2 regions of the Caldanaerovirga acetigignens genome follow, and region 2 is predicted to be linked to the other one. Evidence: riboswitches for the same ligand, from Rfam matches in the RefSeq annotation. Region 2 holds a riboswitch; the other holds the start of a gene.
The links. A riboswitch is a leader RNA that binds a small molecule or an ion and turns the genes downstream of it on or off. The one in region 2 is predicted to bind fluoride.
Positions count from the first base shown of each region.

Region 1: it holds a riboswitch for fluoride, as region 2 does, so the genes downstream of both, BUB66_RS06870 (TetR/AcrR family transcriptional regulator) here and BUB66_RS03315 (dynamin family protein) in region 2, are expected to answer to the same signal.

Region 1 covers NZ_FRCR01000007.1:86,601-92,354, reverse strand. The annotation lists gene BUB66_RS06885 (PucR family transcriptional regulator ligand-binding domain-containing protein) at 1-198, shown strand, start outside; gene BUB66_RS12140 (hypothetical protein) at 244-411, shown strand; gene BUB66_RS12510 (hypothetical protein) at 489-668, shown strand; gene BUB66_RS06880 (hypothetical protein) at 701-904, shown strand; gene phnD (phosphate/phosphite/phosphonate ABC transporter substrate-binding protein) at 1,151-2,926, shown strand; fluoride riboswitch at 3,056-3,121, shown strand; gene BUB66_RS06870 (TetR/AcrR family transcriptional regulator) at 3,426-4,058, shown strand; gene BUB66_RS06865 (ABC transporter ATP-binding protein) at 4,060-4,914, shown strand; gene BUB66_RS06860 (ABC transporter permease) at 4,916-5,754, shown strand, end outside.
Region 2 covers NZ_FRCR01000003.1:112,460-126,701, forward strand. The annotation lists gene BUB66_RS03285 (3-hydroxyacyl-CoA dehydrogenase/enoyl-CoA hydratase family protein) at 1-534, opposite strand, end outside; gene BUB66_RS03290 (alanine racemase) at 730-1,848, opposite strand; gene BUB66_RS03295 (HAD-IC family P-type ATPase) at 2,043-3,920, opposite strand; gene BUB66_RS03300 (DUF4129 domain-containing protein) at 4,213-5,511, opposite strand; gene BUB66_RS03305 (DUF58 domain-containing protein) at 5,483-6,664, opposite strand; gene BUB66_RS03310 (AAA family ATPase) at 6,674-7,609, opposite strand; gene BUB66_RS03315 (dynamin family protein) at 7,620-9,389, opposite strand; fluoride riboswitch at 9,439-9,498, opposite strand; gene BUB66_RS03320 (DUF190 domain-containing protein) at 9,553-9,894, opposite strand; gene crcB (fluoride efflux transporter CrcB) at 9,896-10,300, opposite strand; gene BUB66_RS03330 (sodium-translocating pyrophosphatase) at 10,397-12,403, opposite strand; gene secG (preprotein translocase subunit SecG) at 12,426-12,635, opposite strand; gene BUB66_RS03340 (DUF4342 domain-containing protein) at 12,801-13,229, opposite strand; gene eno (phosphopyruvate hydratase) at 13,321-14,242, opposite strand, start outside.

The DNA of each region.
Region 1 (5,754 bases), on a different contig from region 2:
GGAGGATTGAAAAATGCAAAGGTCGTGGCGGGTGAAAAAGGTCTCGATAGGAGAGTAGATTTTGTTTTAACCATGGATGATGCGGCCAAATGGATTAGAGGCAATGAACTTTTGCTTATGGCTGCATACGTTTTTTTAAGCAATCCGGGAATGGAAAAAACTTTCATCTACGATTTGGTCGAGAAGAATTGTGCGTAAGGGGACAAAAAACGCAACAGGAAAAAATAACCCCTGAGGTGCAATATGAAATTTGAAATTGTAAGGATAAACGAAATTCTTACTCCCGTAAGCGGACTCGCCTGTGTCGGAATCCTTCTCAATAAAATAGGCCTCAAAAGATGGTTAAACAATGCGAAAATCTCCAAAATGCCAGAACCGGACATAAAAAACAGTGACGTTGCAATATCATAATCGGCCTCCTCTGTCAAGGAAAAAATGACTTTGATAGCATTGAACCTTTACGCCGGGACATATTTTTTAAATCCGCCTTGAGCATCAGAAAAGTCCCTTCAAGTCCAACTCTGCGTCAGAGGTTTGATATGGCAGGCAGCACATGGAACAACATCATACTTGAAGAATCGGCGCTCTTGCTTAAGAAAGCGGGAGTAAAGATTATACCCTGCTATAAAGATTACGTAGCTTTGGATATCGACGTATCCCCATTATGACAACTCAAAGACTAAAAAAGAAGGCGTATCCAATGACATACAAAGGTTTTGAAGGATACTCTCCTATTATCGCATATCTGAGTCAAGAAGGTTATGGAGTAAACATCGAGCTGCGTGAAGGAAAACAACACTGTCAGAAAAACACGCCTGAATTTATAGATGAGAGCATTCGCTATGCTAGAGCTGTTACGGATAAGCCTCTGATAGTGAGGATGGATGCAGGGAACGACATATAACTATCTTCCGAAAAATATCCTGTATAGAGTGATGGTGGGGCATAAAAACCTAAAAATACTTGACGCGATCCAATGAATCTATCTCTCTTGACACTGAAGTATCTATGATTTATAATTTCAAATAGACAAAAAAATTAGAACGAAATGTTAGGGGTGGAGAAAAGGAGAACCCCCGGGCAAATGGCTCTTATAAGAGCAGCCTGGGGGATTATTTTATTTTAGCAAATGATTAGGAGGAGATGAGGGGTGAAATATTTTTTTAATTTTTTAAGGAAAGAACAGGAAAAAGATGTAAAATTGTTGACTAATCAGGGTGAAAGGCCAAATATTGGGGAGTCCCAGCTTTTACTAGATATAGCAGAAAAATTATCTTTTTCAGCGAGACAACTATTGTGGAAAATGGACGAAAACTCGTCGAAACTTAAGTTGCTCGTTAATTTGTCGAGAGAAGTAACAAATAATAGCATTGAAAGTGCTACAGGCCTAGAAGAGTGTAGCTCGTCGGTAGAAGAATTACTGCAGCACGCTGAGGAGGTTGATCTAAAAACCAGAATAACATGCAAGGAATCCGAACAATTAGTTAAAATTTCCAGCGAAAATCGTGAGATAATTTTGAAAGCAGGGAGTGTGCTTACAGAAATTTCACGTGAAGTCCTTAATGCCGCAGAAGTCATCGGAAAACTTCATAGTGTAACTGAAAAAATTGAGTCTTTTGCGAATAGAATAAAAAAAATTGCAGAACATACTAATCTGGTGGCGCTAAATGCTGCAATAGAAGCAGCGCGAGCTAGTGGAGCTGGGCGGGGTTTCGCAGTTGTAGCTGATGAAGTTAATAAACTTTCCAAGGAAAGTAAGGCTGCTGCACAACAAGTTAGGGATACTATTATAGAAGTGAAGCAGGGATTTAATACAGTAAGTAATGTTATTTCTTCAGGGGTTCACCGAATAAGCGGGGTTGAAGAGATAACTTATAATTCAACTGTAGCATTAGAAAAGATCATTAAACAATTACAGGAAATAAATGTTATAACAAATGATTTATCAGAGCTCATTTCCAATCACACATTAACGATTCGAGAGGTAGCTAGGGTGATTGAACAGCTCGCAACGAGGACAGAAGAAAATGCTCAATCAATGAATAAAGCTATGGAAACAATTGAAGGGTTAGAAAGAAGTAATCAAGAGGTTTTATCGTTAGCTAATTTGGTAAGCAATAAAGCCTCGGAATTACAAAAATATTCTATTAAATATAAGAACAAAGATGAGCTAATTTTTGGCGTAAATCCTTTTGTAGAGCCCCAAAAAGTTAAGGAATTATATGTGCCTATCATCGAAAGCGTGGTTAAGCAGATAGGATATAATGCTAGAACAATTATTGCTTCTGATTATTCCGATCTGGCTAGATGTCTTTTGGATGGCATAGCGGATATTGGCTGGTTTTCTCCTTTAGCTTTTGTAAATGCGAGGGAACAAGGAAAGATCGTTCCACTTGTCACTCCCGTCGTAAACGGTACTCCTTATTATGAGGGGTATATTATTGTTCATAAAAAAAGCGGGATTATTTCTCTTGAAGAATTGCGAGGGAAAAAAGTTGCTTTCGTAGATCCTAAATCTGCTTCGGGATATGTTTTTCCACGATATTTGTTAAAAAAAGCAGGCATAGATTTAGAGTGTGATCTAGAGGCACTTTTTCTTGGTACTCATGATAAAGTGATAAATTCTGTGCTCTCACAGACGGTGGATGCAGGAGCTACTTACTCTGATGCGTGGAAACTGATGCGCCAAAAAGGATTTCCTGTTGATACTGAATTAAGAATTATTGCCAAAACCGAACCGATTCCAAAAGATGTTATAGCTGCAAGAGCTGACCTGCCTCCTGAAATTATAGAACAGTTAAAAAAATCGTTCATAAACTTAAAAAACACTCAATTTGGGAAAGAAATTTTGAACGCATCACCTATTGAAGATTTTATTTTTACTGATGAGGCCAAGTACGATATATTTAAACAAATTATGATCTGATACTTTCCAAAATATCTAATTTACTAATTTATAGCTGATATCGAAATATATGACTTGACATGATCCGTTGTGCGATAAAATACATTGTAAAAGTTAGATCGATGAATAATTGATACACGTTTGATGTCGAACATTAAAGGTAATGGAGTCCACCATTAACTGCCCGTATAAAGGGTTGATGACTCCTCTCAGTGAAATAACTGTGGGGAGTTTTTATTTTCAGCAAAAACTTTTTAAAAGAAAATTGCCAGGAGGGTTTAAAATGGATAAGGAGAAAAAGACGCGAATTAGAAATAACAGCTTTCTCAAATTGGGGAGCCCACGTCATTTTCTGTTCTCAAAAAATATATGCAGGAGCATAACATTCTATAAAAATTAAATTGACATACATATTCCATTGCCGTATAATATGACCAAGAGGTCATTATGACTTTTTAGTCATATTTTTTTAAACATATTATGACCATCTGGTCATAAAAATGATTAAAGGAGGTATTAAATGCCAAAGTCAACTTTTTTTAATCTGCCTGAGGATAAAAAAAACAAAATTATAGAAGCGGCTATTGATGAATTTTCAAAGCATCCTTATAAACAGGCGAGCGTTAACAGGATAGTAGAGAAAGCGGGCATAGCTAAAGGGAGCTTTTATCAGTATTTTGAGGATAAGAAAGACCTGTATAAATTCATTATTGAAATATGTGCTCAAAAAAAGATGGTGTATATGCAGCATATTATGAAGGATTTTGAAAAGCTTAATATTTTTCAGCTCATACGCGAGCTTTATATTGCTGGAATAAAGTATGCAAAAGATAATCCCAGGATTTTTTCTATCGGGGCCAGATTTTTAAAAGAAAAGGATAGGGAGTTATTTGACGAAATAATGGAAGATTCGAGAAAAAAAAGCGGGGATTTTTTCAGATACCTTTTGATGAAGGGAATTGAAAGAGGAGAGGTAGATCCTGCCATTGATGTGGATCTGGTGTCCATGCTTATTACTTCTTTAAGCATTGATATTTCGGAGTATTATCTAAAGACGAGAGAAGGTGAAGACCTCATGGGTATATACAACCTGGTGGATAAGATGCTTTATATTATTGAAAATGGCATTAAAGCAAAAGGAAAGGGGAATTAAAATGCTTTCCGTAAAAAATCTTTATTTTTCATATACTAATGACGAACATTATGCGATTTTTGATTTAAATTTTGAAATTGAAAAGGGGGAGATTTTCGGATTTTTAGGGCCCAGCGGGGCAGGGAAATCTACAACGCAAAAAATTTTAACCGGGCTTCTTCCTTTACAAAAGGGTGAAGCAAGCATTGCAGGTATAAACATTAAAAAACCTACCGAGAAATTTTTCAATATTATAGGGGTATGCTTCGAACAGCACAATGTTTATAAAAAGTTGACGGGTTTAGAAAACCTGGAATTTTACAGAAGGATGTTCACCGTGCCGACCGAAGAACCCATTAAACTTTTAAGAATGGTAGGATTAGAAAAAGACGCAAAAAAGAGAACCGGAGAATATTCAAAAGGCATGATGCAGAGGCTGGTTTTCGCGAGGTCTATGATAAATAACCCCAAAATGTGGTTTTTGGATGAGCCAACCTCAGGTTTAGACCCAAATACGGCGAGTATTATAAAAGAAATAATATGGCAAAAGAAAAAGGAAGGGGTAACCGTTTTTTTAACAACCCACAATATGTATATTGCGGATGAACTGTGCGATAGAGTTGCTTTTATTAATAACGGGAAAATAGTCCTTATAGATGCTCCTCGAAACTTAAAATTGAAATACGGAAAAAACATGGTAAGGGTAGAATATAAGGAAGAGGGAGTTTTAAAAAGGGAATTGCTGTCAATGGAAAGCGATGAAGACAAGGAGAGATTGAATTATTTAATTAAGGAAAAAGATATCGAGACGGTTCATTCTCAGGAAGCAACCCTTGAAGAGATCTTTATTAAGGTGACGGGTAGGGGGTTGAGTTGAGGTGTTTAAAAGATTATTTTCCCTGCTTAAAAAGGATTTGATAATTGCCTACAGGAATTTCTTTTTTTTGATCGTTGGGGCTACGGCATTGCTTTTTGCGCTATTAACCAACTACGTATTTCCGGAGGAAATAAATATAGAACCCAAGGTTTTTTACTATATAGAAGATAAAAGCAGTTCTAATGAAGCCGTCAGTCGTGTAATAGAAAAGGCTAAGCTTGAAAACAACAAAATATTTGAGGTAAATTCAATAAAAGAATTGGAAGAAAAAATGAACAGGGATTTTAACAGCATAGGTATGATAATAAAAAATTCTTCGAAGAAGCCTGAAATAGAGTTTATCTTTCAGGGGTACGAAAATCAGAAAATAAGAAACGTATTACTATTGTCTTTTAAACAAGAAATATTGAAAAATATGAATATAACTATGCCTGAATTATTGACACTACCTTTGAATAAATACAGTATCGTAGAAGAAATACCCTTTAATAAAATGATGATTCCGGCTTTTATAGTAATGGAATCTATTCTGCTAGGATATTTCCTTATAGCCGCCTTGATTTTTATGGAAAAAGAGGAGGGGACCATTAAGGCTCTTTTTGTCGCACCGGCAAAAATTACCGAATACCTTTTTTCTAAAGTAATTTTAATGGTTATCCTTGGGATTATTTCTTGTTTAATCCTAACATTTCTCACGATGGGCTATAAAGTAAATTATTTGTGGTTAATAATTTATTTAATCCTGGGGAGTATTGCGGCAGCTTTGCTGGGACTGATTTTGGCGAGCTCTTTTGATAACATTTCTCAAGCAAGTGTATGGATAATCGCGATAAGCGTGCT
Region 2 (14,242 bases):
CGTCTTACCGTGGAGCTTAGCAATAAACAGCGCTTTTTCCACCGTTTCCTTGCTAGTCCCCTCGTGAGGCACTATTTCAAGGAGGCGGTTTTTGGCCGGGTGATAGAAGTAATGCATACCCAGGACTCTGTCTGGACGGTTTGTGCATTTTGCAAGGTTCTTGACGTAAAAGCTAGAAGTATTCGTCGCAAGTATTGTTTCTGGCTTACATATTTCGTCCAGCTTTTTGAAAACCTCGCACTTTAACTTTTCGTCTTCAAATACCGCCTCTATGACCAAGTCTGCATCCGCCACTTCCTTAATATCTGTAGTTCCCCGAATCCTCGACATTATCTCCTTGACCTGATCTTCATTGAATATCCCGCGTTCTATAGCTTCCTGCAATAATTCTCTTATTCTGCTAAAGCCTCTCTCGACAAATTCATCTTTTACATCCACCATCGTAACCATTAATCCTTCTTGAGCCATCTTCTGGGCTATGCCGCTGCCCATCGTTCCCGCTCCTATTATGCCTATCTTATATGTTTTTGGCACTATAACTCCTCCTTTCAGCATTCGTTAAGTTTTTTATTTTTGAAAATATAATTTAGCAATTCTCATGCCAATTTTACAATATTTTAAAATCCTTATTATACGGAGAAATTGCGATAACTACTGTATAAAAAAAGGTACATAAAACCCGCCTTATGGCAAAATTTGCGGATTTTATGTACTATCTTTAGTTCATTTTTATAGGCTAATTTTCGGCCTGCACATGCCATTCCTCATGTCAACTTCTATTATTCTCTCCACTTCTTCACCCCGAAAACCTACAAGAAAGCTTGTCATATTGCACGCAGAGCACGCATGGTTGGGAATTATCCTTAACTTTTCTCCGACTTTGACGGCAGTTTCTCCTTCCACTTCCAATTTGCCCACTTCTTCCGAAAGGCTCACCAAAGTAAGCTCCGGATGGCCGACAACGGTGCCGTATCCCTTTAAAAGAGATGTCCCATGGGCTCCCCGATCTAAGCCAAGACATTTGCTTCCCACATCTACAATCAGGTTGCCGGGCCTCGGATTTGAAATTACGGTGCCCATTACAAAAAAGGCACATCTTTCAAAAGGCACGACTCCAAGTGCTACCTGAATGGAATCGTAAAACACATAATTACCCGGCCTTAAGACGTTTATTTTTTCGTCCTCTAGAACATATCTAAACGTAGGCGTGCTTCCGCTGGCAATGATCTCCAAACAAAATCCTTCTTTTTCAAGAAGCTCCGCAGCAGTTTTTAAGGCATTTACTTCTTCTGACGCTATCTTCCTTACTTCTTCCGGATTACTTACTCCGTACACGTGCCCCGGGTGGGTGGCTATGCCTATAAGCTTCAAACTTTTAAAAGCTAAAAGCTTTTTAGCAAGTTTTGCCGAATCCTCTGGGATAACTCCAAACCGTTTCAGGCCGCTATCCACGATTAGCAAGTATTCAAGAGTAATCCCATTTTCTTCAAGTAAAGCGTGGATTTGTTCCGCCGCGTTTATGCAGTCTAAGCTGAGTATTATGCGAGCTTTTTTCGCCAGGCTTACAACTTTTTTTATATTTTCTTTTCCCGCCACCGGATATGCCACCATGATGTTTGTAAACCCTTTCTCAACCAGTTTTTCCGCCTCCAAGAGGGTCCCTACTAGGAAACCTTCGGCACCGGCCGCCTTCTGCATTGCAGCGATTTCAGCGCTCTTGTGGGTCTTTACCATGGGCCAGAGGCGTTTTTTGTTATTCTTAGCAAAATCTGCGATTTCTTTGATGTTTTGTTCCATAATATCTAGGTTGACCAGAAACGCCGGTGTAGGCAGATCGTAAATCTTCATACCGGAATCCTGTTCATCTAAACTGTGCAAACCGCACAAGTTTAGACGGCTGGGCTATTTATATTCCGCCTTTTTAGAGAGTGCCCATTCCCAGCAGGCGGTACTTAAGCACTCCCATAGCATGCCCAAAAAGCAGGGAACTTTAACCTTTTGCTGTGTCCATAATTTAATTTTATTTTCTATTCTACAAGGACTCATATAATCGAAAAAAATATTATAATTAGAAAAGCGGCCGACATAGTAAAATTTATAACATTAAGGGAATTTAATGCTAAAGGTTTTGTAACATTCACACTAATACTAATATAATAAACCAAAACTAAAAGCAATACTTGAACAATAATCCTTAAATAATTGGTGATCTTTATTTTGTTACCGATTTTCTTCCCTGTCATTATCAATTGCAGCACATCTCTAAGATCGTTGTTTATCAACACTTTCGAGGTTTTTTGCGCCAAAACTGAACTTTTTTCTTTAAAAGAAATACTTATATCAGCAAGTTTTAATGCAATTACATCGTTAACTCCATCTCCTATCATGGCAACACGATGTCCTTTCCTTTTTAACGCCTCAACCACAATTCCCTTTTGAGAAGGGGAAAGCCTTGTAAATAATTCAACATCATCACTTTGTAAAGAGACTTCGGATATGCTCATTTTTTCTATATCTTTACCCGTAATTAAATACTTGCCTGTATTTTTAAAGCCAACTTCTTCAGCAATGCGCTGCGCTGTCGCAGTAATATCCCCAGTTAGCATAAGGCATCTCAAACCAGCCTCTTTTAGCTTCCTAAGAACGAACCCAGCTTCTTTTCTTGGTAGGTTTTCAAGAATAATTAGACTTAACAAAATATATCCCTCTTTGGACTCACTATCATAATCCACGTTATCAAAATAATCTAAAGTTTTTAAAGCCATTGCTATAACACTGCTGCCCTTTTGCAAGGCATTATTACATACTTCCCGTATCATCAATAAGAAGTTGCCGTCTATTTTCTTTACCTCTCCAAAAAGAGTCACATATCTGTTGCACTTAGTAAAAATAACCTCTGGATCCCCTTTGGCGTAAAATAAAATATTCTTATTTATCTTATCTACATATCCAGCCACCATATACCTATTCTCGGAACTAAACGGAAGCTCATAAACTCTTTCATACCCTTTTCTTATTTCCTCCACTGAGAAACCATGCTCCTTAGCAAAATGAATTAACGCTTTATCAATAGGATTTAATTTAAAGAGCTCTTCTGTAAATACAAGGTCATTACATAAAACAAATCCATTAAAAACACAAGTTAAAATTTCATTTTTTCGAGTGTATGATTTTATATCTATCTTTTGACTACCGATTATGATCCCTGATACATCCATATCTCGGGAAGTTATGACTCCGGTTTTGTCAAAGCAAACGACATCTATGTCTATTAATGAATCAAAAACCGAAAAATCTCTTATGAAAATGCCTTTTTTAAATAAAAATCGGTTTGATATGTTTAGAATAATATAATTAAATATAACTTGATGTTCGAAAACTATCAACCACAAGTTTGTAGCAAGATATAAGTATAATATAAATTCTAGATTTGCTCTATATAACAGCATCCATAATAAAGCAGGAATTATTAGTATTTGCAAATATATATCCTGTTTAAGCTGTAAAGGAAAGTTGTACCTTAACAGCCCGCTTGTTTTTATGACAGTCTTGCTGGCCTGTATCAGGATTTTACCGTATTCGGTATCTTCCCCTGCAGCCAAAACTATTCCTTTACCGCTTCCCCTCAATACCTTTGTTCCTCTAAAAACCATATTAGACCTTTCCAATGTTGTAACTGTTTCTTTTTCTGTGGCTTTTTTACGGACCGGTTTTATTTCTCCCGTCAAATCAAATTCATCCATCTCTAAATTATTTGCTTCCAAAAGTACAATATCGGCGGGAATGATGTCACCGGTTTGAAAGATAACCAATTCTCCCTTATTTAACTCTTCTTCGTTCTTTAAAGTTATCTCTTCACCCATCATCACTTTTACAATATTTTCAAATCCCTCTCCTCTTGAGTTTTTGCGCTTTTTCATAAAAATTAAATTTTTCTTTTTGCTCCTTTCTTTATATTGTTTTATCTTCCCACATATTCTTTAAATAAACCCCTCTAAAAATTTCTCCTTCATAAATACGTCTAATATATTCCTTAATGTTGGGCAACAAGATAATGTTTTTGAGATCGGATAACGGTATAAAAGACGGCGTTTTCTATTAAAATAATACCTGCTCTCACCTTTATCATTATTAAACCCTCCTCCACAAAGTTCAGTTTAAGTTGGCCATGCAGCAATTTTTAGTTTTTAGATTTAGTGTCTTCATAAAATCTTATTTAGAAAACAGGGCTTTAAGAAATTTTTTTATATCTTCTACATCAGAGGGCGAGACGGAGTCTGGAAAGTATCTGGCCCTTTGGTAAAGCAGAGTAATTCTCTCCACAAAGCCCCCGGCATCTTCAAACGCCTTCTTCAGCCGGGGCATGTATTCAAGGGGCGTCTCTGAGGAATTTCTACAATATCCCTTTTTTGCTGCTTCTTTAAGGATCTGCGCATAAATTCTCCTAATTTTGCCGGCAGGTGAATCCCAATAGGCAGCAGTCCTTTTATAAGAGTTTAATACCTTACCCGTTTTTGTAATCAGCCGCAAAAGACTATTTTTAAAAGAACTGAGTTTAAATACCGTTTCTTTCTCATCTTCCATAAAGTCCTTTTTTTTAGAAGAGGTGTACTTTTTAAGCACCGTCAAGATAAATGTTGCAAAAACCAGTATAACGAGTATAAAACTGGCTATTTTTAAAATAATTTCTAGAACTTCAGGCATAATGTATTCTTTATATTCATACGAAGCGCTTTGAGCACCCGTTTCTCCCGATCCAGCCTGAAAACGTCTGATGTGTGAGTATCTTAGGATGGCGGATAGAATAAAACTCAGCGCGTTAACAAGCGGAGCAAAAAGAGGAGTTAGTATCTTCACCACAACATCTACAAGAGCAAAATAAGTGTCCTTTAAGAGGCTGAAGAAAGATGAAACATAAGCCGGATCGACGAACAGGGCAAAAAGCAGTGCAATAATAACCGCCATTAAAGAAACAATAACAGTTACAAATACCCACTTTTTTTGGGATACATGGAAAGAAATGGTTTCCAGGTTATAGGTGGAGAGCGCTAAAAGTGAAATTAAAATATAGCCTGTAAGCAACAAGAGCAGTTCACCGGTTTTCCCCCTGCCTTTATAAAAAAAGAGCCCCAAAAGGATTAAAAATGTATACTGTTTGAGCCTCACCATCAGCTCGTAATGGCTCAGTACCCAACTGCCCTGCCACACTCCTAGGATAAAGCAAAAAAAAGCGATAGCCAGTTCGTAATAACCGGAGCCGATTTTCAAGACTGTTATTAAAACTAAAACTGAGATGAAAAGCAATTTTCTAAGGCTTTCAAATCTGTAATAAGCGGTATTAAAAATAAGCCCGGCTAAAAGCCACAATAAAACATTATAAGCCGGCAAAAGTACGCCTTCAGGAGCGTATTGTCCGATTACCGAAAGCACGATGAGGGCGAATAAATAGTTGACACCGGAAAAAAGTATGATTTTTAACGCTCTAAACCAATTTGATAAGGGAAATTTCACGCCATGCTTCCTCCCCGAGAGCGTGATACGTGAGGACACCTTCAGGCCCTTTTAGTTTAGCATTCTTTTTTCCCGCAAGAATTAAAACCACATCCATCCCCATTTTCTGCAGCAATTTAACGACCTTTTCGGTGTTTTTACCCCAGATGCCGGTTATGTATATAACTTTGCTGCCTTTTTTTAACATCCCCAGAGTTCTTGGCAATATTTCTTTAATTTCAAATATGCTGTAATTTGAAAGGCGAGCAAGGCATTCCAGGATATTCCTCAGGTGCATCGAACCCGAACCGTAAGGTATCAATGTTATTAAATCGGTATCCTTCTCAGGGGAAGCCATCCTTCCGTTGCTGGCAAGCATCACTTCAAAGCCCTGATCCAAGGCTTTCTTTGCAACCGACGCCGCCAGTATTACAAGGAATTCCGACAGCTCAGGATCGATTCCTTCCCAGGCAATTTCGAATGTGTTTACATCAAGCAGGATGGAAATCCGTTTTGTAAAGCTGGAGTCGTAAACCTTTACCCTGAGCCTGTCAAGTTTGGCCGTGGATTTCCAGTCCACACATTTTAGCAAATCTCCCGGAACATAGTCTCTTGTGCCGGTAAAGCAAAAAGGATCCGTTAAAAGCGTTTTGCGGCCGATGACACCCGAAAGGGTTATGTCCGGTTTGCCTTCTGCTACAATAATATCGACTATCCGAGGATACACTATCAGACTGGCAGTGGAACCCATGGGCTTTTCTTTTTCAAAGAAGCCGAATACGTCTCCTGTACTCAAAATCCCAGGTCCAAAGGCGAAAATCCCGCGGCTTTTACAATAAACCGGGTATTTTCTTCTTATTTTCTGGTACCATAATAGTGAATATAAACCGCTTAAGATTTTCTTATCAGCCCTGTGGTGAGGGACGAGATTCCCCTTTAAAAATTCAACCGCCGCCGGCACCTCGGTATCTACTCTTATCCAGGCAAGCGGAAGGATTTTGGCATTTGTTATCTCCTGTATATAATTTACAGTATCGCCGAAAAACACCCGATCTTTTTCAAAGCGGTGACTGAATTCTAACCCTTTAACACTCAATATACTCCACAAATACGATATCCCAAGAACCGCGGCCACGGCTGCCACAAACACCAATACATGCATAGTTTTTTCCATCCCCGGTATTTATTCAACAGGGACCGCCGTTTTCTCGAGGATTTCGGCTATTACATCCTCGGGCTTGTAATCTCTAAGCAGGTTCTCATGGCTGAGGAGTAACCTGTGACTCAGCACCGGCACGGCCAGATGTTTAATATCATCGGGTATCACGTAATCTCTGCCTTTTATTGCCGCAAAGGCCTTAGCGCATTTATAAAGCAGCAGTGAAGCCCTGGGGCTGGCTCCCAGTTTTACCGCAGGATGGTTTCTCGTCTCCCTAATAACGGTTAGCATATAGTACTCTACGCTTTCATCTACGTTGACGCCTTTTGCCTGCTCCCGCATCGCGAGTATATCTTCGGCATTTAAAACGGGTTTTATTTCTTCTAAAGGATTTCCCGCTCCAAAACGATGAAGTATGGACCTTTCTTCCTCCAACTCCGGATAACCCAGTCTTAACCTCATCAAAAACCTGTCCAATTGGGCTTCGGGCAGGGGAAAGGTGCCTTCCATTTCCACGGGATTTTGAGTCGCAAGCACCAGAAAAGGCTCTTTTAGCCGCCTGGTGACCCCGTCTACGGTGAACTGCCTTTCCTCCATAGCTTCGAGAAGGCTGGACTGGGTCCTGGGAGTTGCCCTGTTTATTTCGTCGGCAAGGAGAACATTTGTCATTATTGGCCCGGGGTTGAACACAAACTCTCCGGTCTTCTGACTGTAGATACTTATCCCTAACACATCCGCCGGCAAAAGGTCAGGAGTAAACTGAATCCTTCCGAATTCCAGGTTTAATGACCTGGCCAGAGCTTTGGCCATCAGAGTTTTGCCCACTCCCGGCACATCCTCCAGCAGCACATGACCGCCGGCTATAAGCGCCGTTAGCACCAATTCGATAACCTGAGTTTTGCCTACAATTACTTTTCCAATGTTATCCACGACAGTAAATATCCTGCGGGAAAACTCAATCCCATCCATTTTACGCAACCCTTTCCAGGTGGTCTTTCAATTCTTTTATCTTACCTTCGATTTCATTCAGCCTTTCTAAAAAGGCTTCCAGTTCTTTCAGCCTGCCCTTTATGCGGTCTTCTCCGGACTTTTTAAGCTCCACAGCCTCTCTTACCGATTCCATTATAACACCGGCGGTTTCTGCAATTTTACCTTCAAGATAATTATAATACTCCTTGAAGGTTTTTTCCATTCTTTGGGCGATGTCGTACCTCACCCGGCCGCACTGCCTATCAAATTGCTGCTGAAGCCAGTTTTTCAAACTGTTGAGGGCCATTTTTCGGGCAATAAAACCGGGGAGAAACGGAGCGATTGATAACGGCGTAGGCAAAAGATAATTCTTTTCCGGTTCCATATTGTAGTAAAAATATCCCGCTTCTTTAAAATTCTCTATTCTCGTAAAGCTCTCAAACTTTATATGAAACATGTTGGCCGTCAATTGCTTGAGTTCCATAATAATCTTTTCCACCTTTTCTCCAAGCCTTCCCGTTATTCTTGCAGACGCCTCGGCCAGGCGTTTAAGTTCCTCTTCCTTCCATGAATCTATGGCCTCAAGGGTCTTCCCGGTTATATATTCTCTGGTCTTTTCTATTAACTCTTTTAACGGCAAAGCTGCGTTGCTTTTGAAATACTCCTCCAGGGCGGCTTCCAGCTTCCTGTATTCGGAATTCTTGAATTTTTCATACTCAGCGTTGAATTGGGCAAGCAGCTCCCTGCTTTCCCCTTCAAAAATAAGCACTACATCCTTTTTCTCATCCTCTATTTCCTCTATTTTCTTTCTTAGAACCTCTATATTTTTTTCCAGGTCCTCTAGAGGAGTCTTTATTGCACTTGCTTCTAGTTCAATATCAAACCTCAACATTGATGTAAATCTCAGCGCATTGTTGCAGCTTGAAAGCAAGAGGGCCTTGCCTTTTTCCTTAGTTATGAATTCATCTAGCATTGACAAAAACTCCGGCAATCCGCTGAGCCTTAACCTATCCTCATCGTGCGTCTCCTTTGCTTCCAGCGCCATTTTGGCGGAAAGGGGAAAAATTTTGATTTCTTCGTAGCCCAACTTCTCTTTTAAAATACCACGAGCAAAATCAAGGGCCTCTTTCACATCATTTTCTTCAGTGTAATCTATCTTGTTCAGCACAAAAAAAATCCTAACGGCATGCTCCTTCACGTCTTTTAGAAATTCGTATTCATTTTGGGAAACAGGAGAATCTATGGTAAAAAGGAATATGGCTGCATCGAGTTTTGGTAGAAAATGATACGTCGTATCGGTGTTGTGCTGGTAGACAGATCCGACACCCGGTGTATCTATCAAAATTACGCCTTTTTTGAGAAACTCCGATGGATATTCTACCACTATCTCCTTTACTTTCTTTTCATTGCCCGGGTTACCCTTTTCGGTTGCGTACTTGTCCAATTCTTTAACATTTATTTCTTCCTCAGAACCGTCCAAAAAATTAACCGTCACTTTCAGCGTGGGGCCGTATTTTATTACAGTAACTACAGAAGTAAGCGGCACAACTGCGGTTGGTACTACTTTTTCTCCCAGCACTGCATTAATAAATGTGGATTTCCCTCGTTTAAATTGGCCCACAACTGCCAAGTTAAACCTATTTTTCAAAAGTTTATCTAATTCATAATCTATATCTGCGGTTATCGTTTCGTCTTTTTTATAATCGGTTATCTTTTTTGCCTCTTTTAAGCATTGGATCAACTGTTCTTTCGTTTTTTCGAAATCTAGCACTTCTTTCTCACCTCTCTTTGAAACGTAAAAAGCTCCTACAATATCTCATGATATTGTAGGAGCTATTAGCCTGAAGGCAGTTACGGTGAGCTCCATCACCTATTAACTTGCTATTATATATTATATATCTTTTTCCGATTCAGGGCAACAATATCGAAACACCTCATTTATGATCTTTATCCGAGTATTTTATTACCTCCACGTCTTCAACCGTTATCAATCCCTCTTTTACAATTTCTTTTATATGTGAGATGAATCTTTCTATTCTTTCTTCCTTATCTACAATATCCACTATGATCGGAAGGTCGCTGGATAAAACCAATACCCGTGCTGAATGAATGCGACTTTTTGCCCCAAAACCCTCTATACCCCTAACGACAGTGGCACCAGCCATACCCATTTCTCTAGCTTTTAGAACAATCGCATGATATAGCGGCTTTCCCGCATATTTGTCATTCTCGCCTATATATATCCTCACTCGTTTTGCCGGTCCTATTACATCCATTTCACACCAATCCCTTCACACCGGCTATCAAATTAATTAAATTTATTCCCAAAAAGGTCGCTACTAGCCCTCCCAGCACATTGCTCACTACATTAATCAATGCACCTTTCAAACTGCCTTCATACAACATAATCAGGGTCTCTAGAGAAAATGTTGAAAAGGTCGTAAATGCGCCCAAAAAACCTATCATTATAAAAAACTTAATAATGTTCTCAGAGACAATAAAATTCATTGAAAGAGAATACAACAATCCAAGTAAAAACGAGCCGGTCAAATTTATGAATAAAGTTCCGAAAGGAATGTCCGTGGTAATTTTATCGTTAAGCCACGCTGATAGAATATACCGGGCTAAGGCACCAAGAGCTCCTCCTATTGATATATATAAGTAGATGAGCTTTTTTTCCAATTAAGTCGACTCCTTTCCAACTTCTACTTCGTCTTTTTTTGCAGATATCACAAAGACTCCTGTGGAGCGAAATCCCCAGCAGGAGTCTTCTTCCTCTTACTTCATGAAAAGCGGTGCGAACACCAGAGATACAATGGTCATGAGTTTTATCAATATATTCAGAGAAGGTCCAGCGGTATCTTTGAACGGATCTCCCACCGTATCTCCTACTACGGCTGCTGCATGAGTCGGCGTGCCCTTTCCGCCGTAATTTCCTTCTTCTATATACTTTTTAGCGTTGTCCCAGGCACCGCCGGAGTTAGCCATCTGAATCGCAATCATAACGCCGGTAACCAGGGCACCCGCAAGGAGCCCCCCTAACGCCTCTTTGCCGAAAATGAAACCTACCGCTAAAGGTGCGGCAACAGCCATGAGACCCGGAATTATCATTTCCCTGAGGGCCGCCTGCGTGCTTATGTCCACACACCTTGCGTATTCAGGCTTGGCCTTTTCTTCCATTATGCCCGGGATTTCCCTGAACTGCCGGCGTACCTCTTCTATCATCTGATAAGCAGCCTTACCTACCGCCTCCATGGTCATGGCAGAAAACAGATACGGCAACATGCCTCCTATGAAAAGCCCAACTATAACATCTGCCCGAAGGAGGTTTATCCCCTCAGTTAATCCTGCTGCCGTGGTGTACGCTGAAAATAGAGCCAGCGCCGTCAGCGCCGCCGAACCGATGGCAAACCCTTTCCCCATAGCCGCCGTCGTGTTACCTACTGCATCCAATTTGTCGGTTATCTTTCTGACCGATGGGTCGAGCTCGGCCATTTCCGCAATACCGCCAGCGTTATCGGCTATGGGACCGTAAGCATCAACAGCTACAGTCATTCCCGTGGTAGACAGCATACCTATGGCCGCCAGTGCTATGCCGTAAAGCCCAGCAAATTTATAAGATATTATAACCGCCAGCGCAATAAATAACACAGGAAGGCCGGTGCTTTTCATTCCTACAGCCAATCCAGTTATAATGTTGGTAGCAGGGCCAGTTTGAGAAGCTTTGGCTATCTCTTTAACTGGGTTATAACTCGAAGAAGTATAGTACTCGGTGAGCATTCCAATGATAATACCAACTATAATACCAGAAGCCACAGCATAAAAGGCATTAATTTCGTTTAAGAAATAAACGCTCAGCAATAAAGTTGCCACAATCACAAGTATGCCGCTGGCAAAGGTACCGTTCCTTAAAGCCTTTTGCGGGTCGGCTCCTTCTCCTGTTCTTACGAACATCGTCCCTATTATAGAGCTAAGTACGCCGGCCGCCGCCACCAGCATTGGGAAAATTATGCCCTTTATACCGTAAGGCTGTCCTGTAACGGTGCTAACGGCCACGGCGCCGATTGCCATACCGGATACTATCGAGCCTACGTACGACTCGAAAAGGTCGGCTCCCATACCTGCTACATCTCCTACGTTGTCACCTACGTTGTCCGCTATTACCGCGGGATTTCTCGGGTCATCTTCAGGGATGCCTGCCTCAACCTTTCCTACCAGGTCTGCCCCGACATCTGCAGCTTTGGTGTAAATTCCTCCTCCGACCCTGGCAAATAGGGCAATAGAACTCGCCCCTAAGGCAAAGCCGTTTATCACGTCGAAGCTCTTTACATTCGACGGGTCTCCGAAAACAAAGTAAAGTATCCCAAGTCCCAATATTCCCAATCCAACGACCGACATTCCCATAACCGCGCCGCCCGAAAATGCTATAGAAAGGGCCTTATTCATTCCCTCCCGCGCGGCATCTGCCGTCCTCACATTAGCCCTAGTTGCCACGTTCATTCCTATAAACCCCGCAAGAACCGATGCCACTGAACCGGTTATGTAGCTTATGGCAGTCTGCCAGTTTATAAAAAAGCCAATTATAAGGAACATAACTAATACAAAAATCACTAAAGTCCGGTATTCTCTGAATAGAAAAGCCATGGCGCCTTCATGAATCGCGTCAGATATTTCCCTCATTTTTGCGGTACCTGCTGGACTTTTGATGATTCTAATAGCAAGCAGGTAGGCGAATAACAGCGCAAGCAATCCCGCAAGGGGCGCAAGTACTATTAAATTTTCCATCAGTCTCCCCCCACAAAGTCTGTTATTTTAAAACTACCATCATTAAGATGGATAGTCCAAGGAAAGCTACTGCTAAAATTTCCGTAAACTTTGCCAATTTGTCATCAATACCCTTTTTCTTCCCGAAAAAAACCTCCGCTCCACCTGAAATAGTTCCTGAAAGGCCGGTACTCTTCCCTGATTGCAAAAGGACTGTAGCTATAAGTCCTATGCAAATAAGAACGTATATCATTGAAAAAACGATGCGAAAAGCCTGCACCTCCTGCACCCCCTTTTTCAATTAACGAATGTAATTTTATCACAATATGCCTAAAAACTCAATATTGCCAGCCGTCTTATGAAAAGGCAAATAAAGAAAACCCTTCACTATAAAAAGGGCCTGCAAAAATATTAATCACTATTCTTTGTCCGCAGTAGACTTGTTTTCGAAGACGATTTCCTCTTTTTCCCCGTTTTCTTTTTCAATCTGAATGGTACAGCGAGTAACCAATGCCGCTATCACTCCTATGGCGGCAAGATAAGGAGCCAATATAGCACCAATAGCACCAACGGTTACTGGAATCTCAAGCAGTACCATGTCGCCGTGTTTTATTCTCAAACGGGTCACATTTCCCTTTCGTATCAGTTCCTTAATTTTTTCCAAAAGTTTATTCCCCTTAGCGCTAAGGTTGCCAAACTTTAAAAAATCCTTTTCCCCTTCTTCCTCTAAAATTATCAATGCTTTAACCACATCGCCGCCAGCAGCTTCCAAAGCTTCCTTAGCTTTGCGGTAACTGCAGCCCGTCCTTTCCCTCAATAAGTCAATTTTTTCTAGATTTATTTCCATTTTTTCGACCTCCTTCACATTTATTCTACCTCACAAAAGGCCATTTATGCAATAAAAAGGTATAAAAAGCCCCCCTAGAAGGGGAGCTCGTTTATTTTTTCTTTATATTGTAGAAGGCTGCAATTCCAGGGTATTGTGCCGCCGCGTCCAGTTCCTCTTCTATTCTTAGAAGCTGGTTGTATTTTGCAACTCTATCCGTTCTGGAAGGAGCTCCCGTCTTTATCATACCAGCGTTGACTCCTACCACCAAATCCGCAATTGTAGTGTCCTCCGTTTCACCAGACCTGTGAGAGACTACGGCGGTATACCCTGCCCTTTCGGCCATCTTAATGGCATCCAAGGTTTCGGTGAGAGTGCCTATTTGGTTGAGCTTAATCAAAATAGAGTTGGCCACTCCCAGTTCTATTCCTTTTGAAAGCCTTTCAGTATTGGTGACAAAAAGGTCATCTCCAACTAACTGGATTTTCTTACCAATCGCCTGGGTAAGGAGCTTCCACCCCTCCCAATCATCTTCTGCCATACCATCCTCAATGGATATGATTGGATATTTTTCAACTAGCCTTACATAATAATCTACCATTTCAGCAGGTGATAACTCTAAACCCTCACCACTCAACTTGTACTTTCCATCTGAAAAGAACTCAGAAGCTGCTGGATCTAAAGCAATATAAATATCCTTTCCGGGTGTATAGCCGGCCTTTTCGATAGCCTCAATTATATATTTTATAGCATCTTCATTGGAGGAAAGGTCCGGCGCAAATCCACCTTCATCGCCTACAGTAGTGCTTAGCCCTTTTTCTGAAAGGACTTTCTTCAAAGTGTGGAATGTCTCCGCGCCCATTCTAAGGGCATGTGCAAAATTTTCAGCCCCTACCGGCATTATCATAAATTCCTGAAGGTCCACATTATTATCTGCATGTTTTCCCCCGTTTAAGATATTCATCATAGGAATGGGAAGCGTCTTCGCATTCGTTCCTCCAATATAGCGGTAAAGAGGTATACCGAGGTAGTTT